Regions from separate parts of the Priestia sp. TGN 0903 genome, predicted to be linked through region 1. Evidence: riboswitches for the same ligand, from Rfam matches in the RefSeq annotation. Region 1 holds a riboswitch; each other region holds the start of a gene.
The links. Region 1 has a riboswitch for S-adenosylmethionine ahead of ACRPLY_RS02590 (Na+/H+ antiporter NhaC family protein). Riboswitches for the same ligand answer to the same signal wherever they lie in the genome.
Positions count from the first base shown of each region.

Region 2: another riboswitch for S-adenosylmethionine. It lies ahead of ACRPLY_RS19790 (methionine ABC transporter ATP-binding protein); the one in region 1 lies ahead of ACRPLY_RS02590 (Na+/H+ antiporter NhaC family protein).
Region 3: another riboswitch for S-adenosylmethionine. It lies ahead of ACRPLY_RS15550 (hypothetical protein); the one in region 1 lies ahead of ACRPLY_RS02590 (Na+/H+ antiporter NhaC family protein).

Region 1 is NZ_JBOZGL010000001.1:494,951-499,141, forward strand. It holds gene ACRPLY_RS02580 (LacI family DNA-binding transcriptional regulator) at 1-170, opposite strand, end outside; gene ACRPLY_RS02585 (hypothetical protein) at 295-423, shown strand; gene ACRPLY_RS02590 (Na+/H+ antiporter NhaC family protein) at 463-1,773, opposite strand; SAM riboswitch class I at 1,859-1,965, opposite strand; gene ACRPLY_RS02595 (ABC transporter permease) at 2,067-2,834, opposite strand; gene ACRPLY_RS02600 (ABC transporter ATP-binding protein) at 2,827-3,738, opposite strand; gene ACRPLY_RS02605 (YtoQ family protein) at 3,909-4,191, shown strand, end outside.
Region 2 is NZ_JBOZGL010000006.1:66,039-70,229, reverse strand. It holds gene ACRPLY_RS19820 (acyl-CoA dehydrogenase family protein) at 1-40, shown strand, start outside; gene ACRPLY_RS19815 (arsenate reductase family protein) at 156-512, shown strand; gene gcvH (glycine cleavage system protein GcvH) at 648-1,031, shown strand; gene ACRPLY_RS19805 (YusG family protein) at 1,111-1,356, shown strand; gene ACRPLY_RS19800 (toprim domain-containing protein) at 1,538-1,888, shown strand; gene ACRPLY_RS19795 (thioredoxin family protein) at 1,903-2,202, shown strand; SAM riboswitch class I at 2,383-2,490, shown strand; gene ACRPLY_RS19790 (methionine ABC transporter ATP-binding protein) at 2,622-3,647, shown strand; gene ACRPLY_RS19785 (methionine ABC transporter permease) at 3,640-4,191, shown strand, end outside.
Region 3 is NZ_JBOZGL010000004.1:204,555-208,745, reverse strand. It holds gene ACRPLY_RS15560 (GNAT family N-acetyltransferase) at 86-592, shown strand; gene ACRPLY_RS15555 (amidohydrolase) at 640-1,794, shown strand; SAM riboswitch class I at 1,858-1,959, shown strand; gene ACRPLY_RS15550 (hypothetical protein) at 2,028-2,270, shown strand; gene ACRPLY_RS15545 (M20/M25/M40 family metallo-hydrolase) at 2,740-4,191, shown strand, end outside.

The DNA.
Region 1 (4,191 bases):
CCTTTTGATAAGTGAACGGCATTAATGTTTTGTTCATAATTAAGTTCTTGAATTACTTCTTCTACCAGACGGCGCTTTTCTTCTTTTACATACGGATGATGATTTAAAACCCGTGACACGGTCGAAACAGATACACCAGCTTTTTTTGCGATATCTCGGATATTTGTCATGTTTTCACCTTTTTCTCTTGCGCTGAAACGCGTTTCATACTTTATTCTCATTATAAAGTGAAAAAGCAATAAGCTAAACCCGTTACAATCATGTTTTTATTCACTTTTATAAGGAGGTCATATCATGGGTATTTTATTATTCATTTTATTATGCGGAATTGAAATCGGAGGAGCGGCTTATGCACTTAAACAAAATGAGACACTTTGGAAGGAGCTAGATGAAAAAAAGCCGACTGATTTTTTCAAACAGTAAAAAACCCTTAAAAAGAATGTTCTTTTTAAGGGTTTGATATTACGCAGCTTCTTTAGATGATTTTGATTTTTTATTTAAACGAGGAAAGCCAATTACAATCGCAATGATACCGCAAACCGCTGTTAACATTGGATAGAATGTAAATGGAATAATCTCAACCGGTGAAACTTTAGCAAATCCTGCTGCGAGAAGCATTTGTGCACCGTAAGGGATAAGCCCTTGAACGCTGCATGAAAACAAGTCGAGCAGACTGGCTGATTTACGATTATCAATTGAATACTTATCAGAGATTTCTTTCGCTAACGGACCTGCTGTAATAATTGAAATCGTGTTATTAGCCGTGGCTAAATTTGTTAAACTTACTAATCCAGCGATACTGAATTCTCCGCCTTTTTTTGTTTGAATGCGTCGTGTTAATAGGTTCAATAAGAACTGAATACCGCCGTTATAGCGAATGAGTTCAACCATTCCGCCAATTAAAAGAGATAAAATAATTAATTCCGACATTCCGCCAATACCTTCTGTCACAGTTTTAGCAAGAGAAGAAAGCGTGTAGCTTCCGTCAGCTAATCCAATCACGCCGGCTAATACAATTCCTCCGGTTAAAATACTTAATACGTTTGCACCAAATATGGCAGCGACGAGTACGCCGACATAAGGCAAGATTTTAAACCAGCTAAAATCTTTAATTTCTACTGATGACGTATTGCCTAGCGTCATTACAAGTAATAAAATCACTGTAACAATCGCTGCAGGAAGGACAATAAAAAAGTTTACTTTTAATTTATCTGACATATTTGTTTTTTGCGTACGAACTGCCGCAATGGTCGTATCAGAGATTACGGATAAATTATCTCCAAACATTGCACCACCAACAACAGCAGCAATTGCCAATGTAATCGATACATGCGCCTGCTCACTGATTCCTACAGCGATAGGCCCTAACGCAGCGATCGTTCCCATTGACGTTCCCATCGAAATTGAAATGAATGCGCCAATAACAAAGATTCCGACTACCACTAAGCTTTGCGGAAGCACAGACAGAGCTAAGTTTACCGTTGAATCAACAGCTCCCATGCCTTTAGCGACTTGAGAAAAAGCACCTGCCAAAATAAAAATAAGTACCATAATAATGATATCAGGATGCCCTGCTCCTTTAGCAAAGCGTTCCACTTTTACATTAAGTGAATCTTTGCGGTTCATAGCCAGCGCCACAATGGCTGCAATGATAATAGCTACTAATACAGGCAGCTTATAAAAATCTCCCGTTATAATTCCTGATCCGACAAACAGGACTAAAAAGACGCCCAGCGGTAACAGCGCCCAGCCGTTTCCTTTTTGTTGTTCCATTCTCAACACCTCTTGTTTACGTAATAAAAAAAGACCTCTTCTTATTGATAAGAAGAGGTCTCTTATTTGTATCATAAGATTACCCTTCTCATCTTCCAAACGAAACATCGTCTGCTGGATTTGGCACCGCACTGCGTACAGCCAGTTGCCGAGACATCATAGGGCCAGTCCCTCCGTCTCTCTTGATAAGAAGTTTGTAGTTGTTTTAAAAATAGTCTTTCACTACTGTAATCTCTTTTTATTTAATTGTCAAATGCTATTTTAGAAAAATATATAGTGTGAAAATTCTCACATCAATTAGCTACGTCACGTTTTAAAAACGCCACCCACGCTACGCCCATAAAGAAGACAAAGTGTGCAACTAAGATGAAGATTGAAAATGGAATTGTCATTCCGTCAAACATCGTCTTCATTCCGTCCATATACTGCACAAAGTTTGTGTTGGCGAACAGTAAAAATTTCCCCCACCATAAACCTAGCTCTGATACTAGTCCTGTTACAGCTTTTGCGCCGATACTTATGACAATAGCTAGACTTGAAGCAAGCGCGCTGTTTCTAAATAAAGACGACAGCATAAAAGCAAACGTCATCATCATAAACGTTTCCATATACGCGCTGTCATACGTAAGCGTAATGTTTTTAAGCAGCTGCGCATCTCCTTCTAGACTAGCAAATCCAAAGAACAATGCTCCCCATACAAACGAAAAAAGCAAATAGCTCAGCAAGTAATACAAGCTAATTAAAACGAGCGTTATGTACTTGGACGTTAAAATCGTTGAACGTCTAGCAGGGCGAATTAAAAGAAGCTTAATGGTACCCGCTTCAAACTCTTTTGCAACCATTGATCCTCCAACAGCAAGCGCGAAAAATTGAACGAGGATCAGCATGCCTGCACTAAATGACAGGAAATTCAATATGTTGTCTTCCGTTCCTGCGCTGTTTGCTACTTTCTTCATTAAAAGAGCCATACAAAGAGTTAAGATGCCGATTGTAATAAACGTGACTTTTGTACTTCTTTTGTAAAACCATTTCATATGTTCATTTTGAATTAACTTAAGCATGGTGCTCTCCCTCCGTAACGGACATAAACGAATCTTCAAGCGTCTCATAAACAGGAGTGATTCGGTAGACTAAAATATCGCTGTCCACTAATTTTCTATTCACAGCTGGAATTTGTTCTTTCATAATCACTACATCAATACTATCGGATTTTATTGTTACTTGGAATTCTTGAGATAAAAGATCCGCTGCTTGTTGCACGTCAGATACTTCAAATTCTACATACATCCCTTGATCTTGACGATTTGGAGATAGATCTTGAACAGCTTTTAACTCGCCGTTTTGAATAATACCAACGCGGTCACATAATGCTTCCACTTCTTTTAATAAGTGGCTCGCGATTAAAATTGAAATACCTTCTTCCCTGCAGAGAGTTTGTAAATATGTACGAAATTCTCTCATTCCCGCTGGGTCTAGACCATTTGTTGGTTCGTCTAGTAAAAGCAATGCAGGCTTATGTAAAATAGCTTGAGCTACTCCTAAACGCTGTCTCATCCCAAGGGAATACGTCTTCACTTTTGCATGAATGCTGTTTTCAAGCTTTACTAGCGCAATCACTTCATCCAAGCGTTCTGCTGTGATCCCTTCATGCATATTCGCAAAGTGTTTTAAATTTTGATAGCCCGTCAGATAATCATAAAACTCAGGATTTTCAATAATCGCTCCAATTGATTTCATAGCTGATGTAAACTGTTCTTTTAAAGGAAACCCATTGACGGTAATTGTTCCCTTTGTTTCTTTAATGAGTCCTACGACGGTACGAATGAGCGTTGTTTTTCCAGATCCGTTCGGACCAAGCAATCCGAAAATCTCACCGCGCTCAACCGATAAGGATACATCATGCAAAATGGTTTTCTTCCCAATTACTTTACTGACATGATCTACTTGTAGCACTGTTTCTGTCATCATGTACATCCTTTCTTTAATTAGCAATACGCCTTCTATTGTTTCTCTTTTTTAACTATTTGTCTACTATAACCTTATTTTTGGAAAAGTAGCCCATTCAAATCATTCGTATTATCCGCTTACATTTGATAAAATAAAACAAACCTTAGTTAGAGGAGGACTTCTACATAATGAACTTAACCGTATACCTTGCCGGGCAAATTCACGATAACTGGCGAGACGAAATTAAAAACCAAGCAGAACAATTAAACCTTCCCCTTACCTTTGTCGGTCCCATGACAGACCATGACCGCTCCGACAACATTGGAGAAGAAATTTTAGGAAAACAGCCTAATGCTGTCTTAAAAGATGAAGCTGCTTCTCAAATTAATAATTTACGCACACAGGTGCTCCTTAAAAAATCTGATGTGGTCATTGCTTTATTTGGTGAAAAATACAAACAGTGGAACAGCG
Region 2 (4,191 bases), on a different contig from region 1:
TGCAAAAACGCTTCTAGAAGTAGAGAAGTTCACAGTTTAAGGAAAAAGGAGCTCGTTTTGCGAGCTCCTTTTTGTTTAAGAAGCCTCTATCTAGGTAAATGATAAAGGATGTGTTAAAATACGAAAAAAGCTTAAAATAAAGGGTGGTTGACGAAATGTCATTATTTTTTTATTCATATCCAAAGTGCGGTACGTGCCGAAAAGCAAAGAAGTGGCTCGATGATAACGGAGTAGCATATGAAGAAATTCATATTGTAGAAAATCCGCCAACAAAAGAGCAGCTGCAAGCTTACTATCAGAACAGCGGCCTAGAATTAAAAAAATTCTTTAATACAAGCGGTAAAAAATATCGCGAGTTAGGTCTTAAAGATAAAGTAAGCAGTGCGAGTGAAGACGAACTTCTGTCTATTCTTGCGTCAGATGGCATGTTAATTAAGCGTCCGCTGCTAACAGATGGACAAAAAGTAACGCTTGGTTTCAAAGAAGAGCAGTTTGAGGACGTGTGGAAGTAAGTTTTCAAATAGAAAATTTTTACCTTTTACGTTACACTGTTAATAGGAAGTTATTTTAGGTTGTAGAAAGTGTTCTCCACGTTGAAGGCGCTTTTTATATAAACAAATTACGATACATATTTTGGAGGGATTAAGATGAGTACACCAAAAGATTTGCGTTATTCTGAAGAGCATGAATGGGTAAAAACAGAAGGAGACGTTGTCCGCGTAGGTATTACACATTTCGCTCAAGCTGAGCTTGGAGACATCGTATTCGTTGAACTGCCAGAAGTAGGAGCAACAGTAGAAGCTGACGAGCCGTTTGGTAGCGTTGAATCAGTAAAAACAGTTTCTGAGCTTTACGCACCAATTAGCGGTGAAGTTGTAGCAGTAAACGACAACTTAGGCGATAGTCCTGAACTTGTTAATGAATCTCCATACGAAGAAGCATGGATGATTACAATCAAACCATCTGATGCTTCTCAAGTAGACAAGCTGATGACAGCAGAGCAATACGAAGAAATGACAAACGAAGGATAATATTCCTCCATAAATTGTCTTTATGAAAAGTTTTTGACTGGACACTCTATTAGTAAACAAGCTAAAGGAGTGTCTTTTTATGTTTGAAAAACAAAAAATGGACGTTACAGATCGCGTTACAGCTAAATTTCATGACGGCGGTATGAAATTATACGTTGATAAGCAGCCAATTGGTGAAGTTAGCTACGGAACAAGCGGCAATGAATACCGCTTTGAAGAAGGATATTCGCAAGAAAATAATAAGTTCTATCAATACGCGGACGTACAAAAACAAGGTGAAACGCAAAAATATACAGACTGCGATGAAGAAGCAGGATGGTGCTAAACAGTGGCAACTGCCGCTGTTTTTCTTGTTTTATAGAGATAATATGGCCTAAACTGCCTTTTAAAAGAGTTCTTTCTTGCAAATTTCTTTTAAAAAACAGGTGAACTGTGATACATTAACGAATATTGTATAGCATAAAGAAATGATGTTACTATACAACTGACGATTATGGGTGATGAAAATGGGGCTAATTGAAATTGAAAAAGTAATTATTGTCGAAGGAAAGTCAGATAAAAAGCGTATTCAAGATATCATTCGAGAACCAATTGAAATTATTTGTACAAACGGTACGATTAGTTTATCAAAGCTGGATGAAATTATTGACTGTACGTTTAACAAAGAGGTATACATACTCGTTGACTCTGATGATTCAGGGAATAAGCTGAGAAAACAATTTAAACGAGAGCTTCCGGAAGCAGAGCATCTATATATTGATAAAATGTACCGAGAAGTTGCTGCCGCCCCTAGACATCACATAGCAACAGTATTGCTGAGTGCCAATATCGATGTTAATGCAGAATTTTTAACATAAAAGGAATGAGCAACATGCAAGAATGGAGCGAAAAACAGCTGGATGATCAGTTAAAAGAAGGAGAAAGAGCCTTTATCTTTTTCCATACGCCTTTTTGCGGGACATGTCAGCTGGCAAAAAAAATGTTAACCGTGGCAGAAGCGATGCTGCCGGATGTAACCATCGGAATGAGCAATTTAAATTATATGCCTTCAAAAGCAGAATTATTTTCTATTGAAAGCGTACCTTGTTTGATTGAAGTGGAAAATGGTGAAATGGTAAAAAAACTCTACGCGTTTCATTCCATCGAGCACGTACTCGAGGAGCTTCGATAATCAAACGTTTGTTTAAAATGAAGAAGTTGAAAGAGAGCGAACCGTTGGGGCTGTTGAAATCTTGGGATATTATCCCAAGAACAAAATCTGTTGACAGCCTATCTGACACATGCTAAAATCACACTCATGAATGTTCATAAATGAATGAATATTTCCTAAAAACAAAATAATTGTTGCGAACTCTTATCAAGAGAGGTGGAGGGACTGAGCCCTGTGAAACCCGGCAACCGTCAGACTAACTGAAATGGTGCCAATTCCTGCAAAGCTATGCGCTTTGAAAGATGAGAGAAAGGATTAAATATCGAGCCTTTCTGTCATGCGCAGAGAGGCTTTTTTAATGGGGAAAATTGTTTTACGGCTTTTTCATCCTATAGGGCAACCTAACATAATTAAGTTTTTATTAAAGAAGGTGAAGAAATATGATTACATTAACAGACGTTACAAAAATTTATCAGGCCAAAAGCGGTCAAGTAACAGCTGTTGATAATGTGAATCTAACCGTTAACCAAGGAGAAATTTACGGAATTATTGGTTATAGCGGAGCGGGGAAAAGTTCTTTGATTCGCTTGCTAAACGGATTAGAAACACCAACGACAGGAACGGTCGAAGTAGCAGGTAATGATATTGGAAAAATTAAAGGCGGAAAACTCAGAAAAGCTAGACAAGAAATTAGTATGGTATTTCAGCACTTTAATATCTTGTGGTCGCGTACGGTACGAGAAAATATTGCCTTTCCGTTAGAAATAGCAGGGATTTCAAAAGAAAAAAGAATGAAACGAGTAGACGAACTTATTAAGCTAGTCGGGCTTGAAGGGCGTGAAGATGCTTATCCATCACAGCTTAGCGGCGGACAAAAGCAGCGTGTTGGGATTGCTCGAGCGCTAGCGAACAATCCAAAAGTATTGCTTTGTGATGAAGCAACATCAGCGCTTGATCCTCAAACGACAGATTCTATTTTAGATCTGTTAGTAGATATTAATGAGAAGCTAGGGTTAACCATTGTATTGATTACTCATGAAATGCACGTCATTCGTAAAATTTGTCATCGAGTAGCCGTTATGGAAAATGGGGCAGTAGTAGAAGAAGGACAAGTGCTAGAAGTATTCAGAAAACCTAAGCAGCCGATTACAAAACGATTCGTTCAACAGATTTCTGAACCAGAGGAAACGTTTGAAACGATTGAACAAGTAAAAGAGCTGTATCCAAGCGGGCAAATTATTCAGCTGACGTTTGTTGGCGGAAAAGCAGAGCAACCGCTCATTACAACGATTTTAAAACAGTTTGATGTAACGATTAATATTTTGCAAGGAAAGATTTCTCATACACAAACAGGTTCATACGGGACGTTGTTCGTTCATTTAGACGGAGAATTAACAGAAGTTGAAAAAGTCATTGCATACATTCATGAGCAGCAGGTAGAAGTGGAGGTAATGACAAATGCTTGAGAAACTATTTCCAAACGTTATTTTAGATGATTTTATTCAAGCGACAAATGAAACACTATATATGACGGCTATTTCAGTTGTAGCCACATTTGTTCTAGGTATTTTATTGGGCTTGCTTTTATTTTTAACGTCCAAAGGACAGCTTTGGCAAAACAAACCTTTATATGCCATTGTGTCGGCGGTTGTAAATATCTTTCGTTCCATTCCATTCATTATTTTAATTGTTTTACTGATTCCATTTACCAAAGCATTGGTAGGAAGTATTTTAGGCGCTAATGCAGCGTTACCGGCTTTAATTGTTGGAGCAGCACCATTTTATGCGCGTCTTGTAGAAATTGGTCTGCGTGAAATTGATAAAGGTGTTATTGAAGCTGCTAAATCAATGGGAGCCACAACAAGCACTATTATCTTTAAAGTGCTGTTACCTGAATCGCTGCCAGCTTTGATTTCCGGTTTGACAGTAACAACCATTGCGTTAGTCGGCTATACGGCAATGGCGGGTGTGATTGGAGCTGGAGGTCTTGGAAACCTTGCATATTTAGAA
Region 3 (4,191 bases), on a different contig from region 1:
GCAAGGCGGCAGTCTGTCTTTTTTAATTCTTAGTAAACTTATAAGTTAAATAAAATATTTAAGTACTATATAAGGAGACAAAGAGATGAAAAATGAATTCCGTTTGGCAACAAATGACGACGCGGATAACTTATTGAACTTAACTCTACAAGCATATAAGCCTATTCGAGAGCTAGGCATTCCTTTCTTAGCAGCTACTGCTGATCTTGCCCTCGTTAAGAAAAATATTTCTCAAAACCTTTGCTATGTATACGAAGAAGATAAAAGAATCGCTGCCACTGTATCTATACGAATGCCTTGGGGAGAACATCCAGGTCCGTTTGCTGTTCCACACTTTTGGTGGTTTGCAGTGGACCCGTCGTTTGCCAGGAAAGGCGTTGGATCTAAGCTGCTTCATCTAGTAGAGGAAGAGGTAATAAAAAATACGTTTAAATCGCCAGGTGTGTCTTTAGGAACAGCAAAAGAACATCCTTGGTTAGTTGAGATGTATGAACGAAAAGGATATGTTCAAGCTAAAGAAAAGCACCTTGCAGAAAGCTATACGACCGTATTTCTTTATAAAAAATTCAATGAGGTACACTCTTTGTCGTAAAAGATAGAGAAGTGGTCTAAATTAAGAAATGTGAAAGAGTGATAAATATGACAGATCAATTACTACTAAATACGCTAATAGACATACGCCGTGAGCTGCACCGGTTTCCAGAGCTTTCAATGAAAGAATATGAAACAACTAAACGTATTAAAAAGTGGTTAAAGCACTACGATATTTCTATAGCGGATGCATTCCATTTAGACGTGGGAGCAGTAGCGGAAATTGTGGGAGGAAAGCCGGGACCTACTATCGCTATTCGAGCTGATATTGATGCGCTGCCAATTGAAGAAAAAACCAATCTGCCATTTGCTTCTGAAGTGAACGGTGTTATGCACGCATGCGGCCATGATTTTCATACGGCTTCTATAATCGGAGCAGCCATTCTTCTCAAAGAGCGTCAGCAGGAGCTTTGCGGTACGGTTCGATTTATCTTTCAACCGGCCGAAGAAACGGCTTCTGGGGCAAAAATGCTCGTTGAAAAAGGTGTGCTCGAAGGAGTAGAAGCGATATTTGGGATGCATAACAAACCGAATCTTCCTGTAGGAACCATTGGTGTCAAATCGGGACCTTTAATGGCAAGCGTTGATCGTTTTGAAATTGACGTCAAAGGAGTAGGCGGTCACGCAGGTATTCCAGAAAAAACAGTAGATCCGATTGCTGTTGCTGGTCAAATTGTTACTAGTTTACAAACCATTGTCAGCCGTAATCTCAGCCCATTTCAAAATGTTGTTGTCAGCATAACTCAAATCCACGGAGGGAGCTCGTGGAACGTCATTCCTGACAAAGTAACGCTTGAAGGAACGGTGCGTACCTTTCAAGAAGAAGCGAGAGAAAAAATACCGGCTCTTATGAAACGATCTGCTGAAGGGATTGGAGCAGCTTTCGGGGCTTCAGTAGACGTTAAATGGTATCCGTATCTTCCTGTAGTAAACAATGATGATACGCTGGAAAAATTGGTTATTAACGCTGCAGAGAATCTTAGTTATCAAGTCGTAGAAGCTGAACAATCGCCTGGAGGAGAAGATTTTGCCGTATATCAGCAGCGTGTACCAGGATTTTTTGTATGGATGGGTACGGCTGGAGAATATGAATGGCACCATCCTTCTTTTTCATTAAATGAAGAGGCATTACTTGTAGCAGCTTCTTATTTTGCTAATCTAAGCTTTGACTTTTTGAATTCATTCCATTACCAAAAAAATTAAAATATTTTTATTTTTCTATTTACGCGGATGGAATTGTTTGATAAAATAAATTTTAAATTAAAAAAGTTATCACGAGTGGACGAGAGATCTGGCTCTTTGACTCCACAGCAACCTACGAATGTAAGGTGCTCCTACCAGCAAAGCATGTGCTTTGGGTGATAAAACGGGTGAAAAACTCATTTTGCATCAAAGCAAAATGAGTTTTTTTTATTTTTCTAAAAGGAGAGGGTTTTATGAGTCATACAGCAGTTGCAGCACATACAGGAGAGAAAGCATTAAAGGAAGCCGTAAAATTATTAGGAAAGCATTATCAAGTAGCTTATCGTGAATTAGAAACATTTTATGAAATTGTGGTCGAAAACCATGTTCGTACATATGCTGTAGGCATAGATATTAAAGATGTACAAAAAGCAAATGAACTAGAAATTTATTCATCATGCTGTTCCAAGCTTGAGCGAGTAGGCTGTCTTTTATAGAAGAAGTTTGCTCGCGCCTCTATTTTTTTAGTGTTTTTAAATAGAAAGCATGTTTTTTGACAATTGAAGAATCTGGTGGGTATAATCATTACTCACTAGGTTTTAAAATTAATCATAAATTGTCGAAATTTTTACACAAATTAAAGGTTACATTCGAAATGAATTGTGGTATGTTATAAAACAAGAATATTTTATGAAAGGAGCATTGAAATGGAAATGTCTCTTGAACATGGAAACGATGCAGGAAGCGAACAGCTTATTGATCGTATCCTAGACTTTTTAGAAGATGACGAAAAGTAAAAAAAAGAGTGTGCGGTGCTAGCCCTAGCCGCGCACTCTTTTTTTATCATGTGCGTCAAGGAAGCGCATACTATGATACATAGGGATAGAATGAAAGGGTCTCTGTCAAAGGGATTGACGAATCGTTTTGTTTGATGGAAAATTTAGAAAAAGGAAAGAGATGAAGGGTATGTCGAACAAAACATCTTTGTATCAAACAAAAGAACAGTTAAAGAAGCTTGTAAGCGAATTGGTTTCTATACCTAGCGTGACAGGAACGATGGCAGAAGTGGAAATGGCTGAATCGATAGCGTCGTATTTATTGAAGCTGCCTTACTTTCAAAAAAACGAGCAAGTTGAGCTTCATTCAACAGGAGACGGGCGATCGATTGTCACAGCTTTTGTTGAAGGAAAAAATACGAATAAAACAGTTGTATTAGTCAGTCATTACGACGTAGTGGATGTACAAGATTATGGACAGTGGAAAAAGGATGCTTTTCACGCTGATACGTTAACGAGTACTTTTTATAATGATATGGAACAAGTTCCGGCGCACGTACAAAAAGATATGATAAAAGGAGACTGGCTTTTTGGCCGAGGAACGATGGACATGAAAGCAGGTATTGCTCTGCATATCAGTATGATTGAACGAGCATGCAACGGAGAGTTTGACGGAAACATCCTGCTTCTGTCGGTACCGGATGAAGAAGTAAATTCGCTCGGAATGAGAAAAGCAGTGCCTGTTCTTTTAGAACTTGCGTGCAAACATCAGCTGGATTTTTCTCTCATGCTAAATGCAGAACCAGTGTTCAGCCGCTATCCTGGTGATCAAACGAACTATGTGTACTCAGGATCGATTGGCAAGATCATGCCAAGCTTTTTGTGTTATGGAAAAGAAACTCATGTAGGGGAACCGCTAGCTGGTTTGAATGCTAATTTACTAGCTTCTTATTTAACAACAGAAATAGAACTAAACGTTGATTTTTGCGAAAAAGTAAGAGATGAAACGAGTCCACCTCCTACGGTGCTGATACAAAAAGATTTAAAAGAAGAGTATTCCGTTCAAGTTCCGCACTCTGCCGTTGTATTATTTAATTTATTTATGTTAAACCGCTCTCTTAAAGAAGTAACAGATCTGCTGTTGAAATCGGCTGACAAAGCGGCTTTGAATGTAAAAAAACATTATAATAAAGCTGCTCGGCAGTACGCTGTGGGAATGGAGGGTTCATCCCTTGACGTGAACGTATGGACGTATGAAGAACTTTATACTCATGCAGTCAAACAGCACGGTGAAAAATATGTGCAAGAAATGGAAGCGGCACTTTTGGCACAAGAAGATGATGACAGAAATAAAACCATTAAATTAGTAAACTCTTTAGCTGGTTTATGTAAAGAAGCAGCTCCGATGATAGTCTTATTTTTTACGCCGCCTTTTTACCCGGCCGTTTGTTCACATGATGATCTCTTTGTACAAAGGATTTTGTCAAACGTACAGGCAGCTGCCAAAGAGCAATTCCAAGTGGAGCTAGTTGAACAAAGTTATTTTGGCGGAATTTCGGATTTAAGCTATGCCAGCCTGCAGCACCCGCTTCATACATTTAACACGTTAGTAGCCAATATGCCTCTATGGAATAAAGGATAT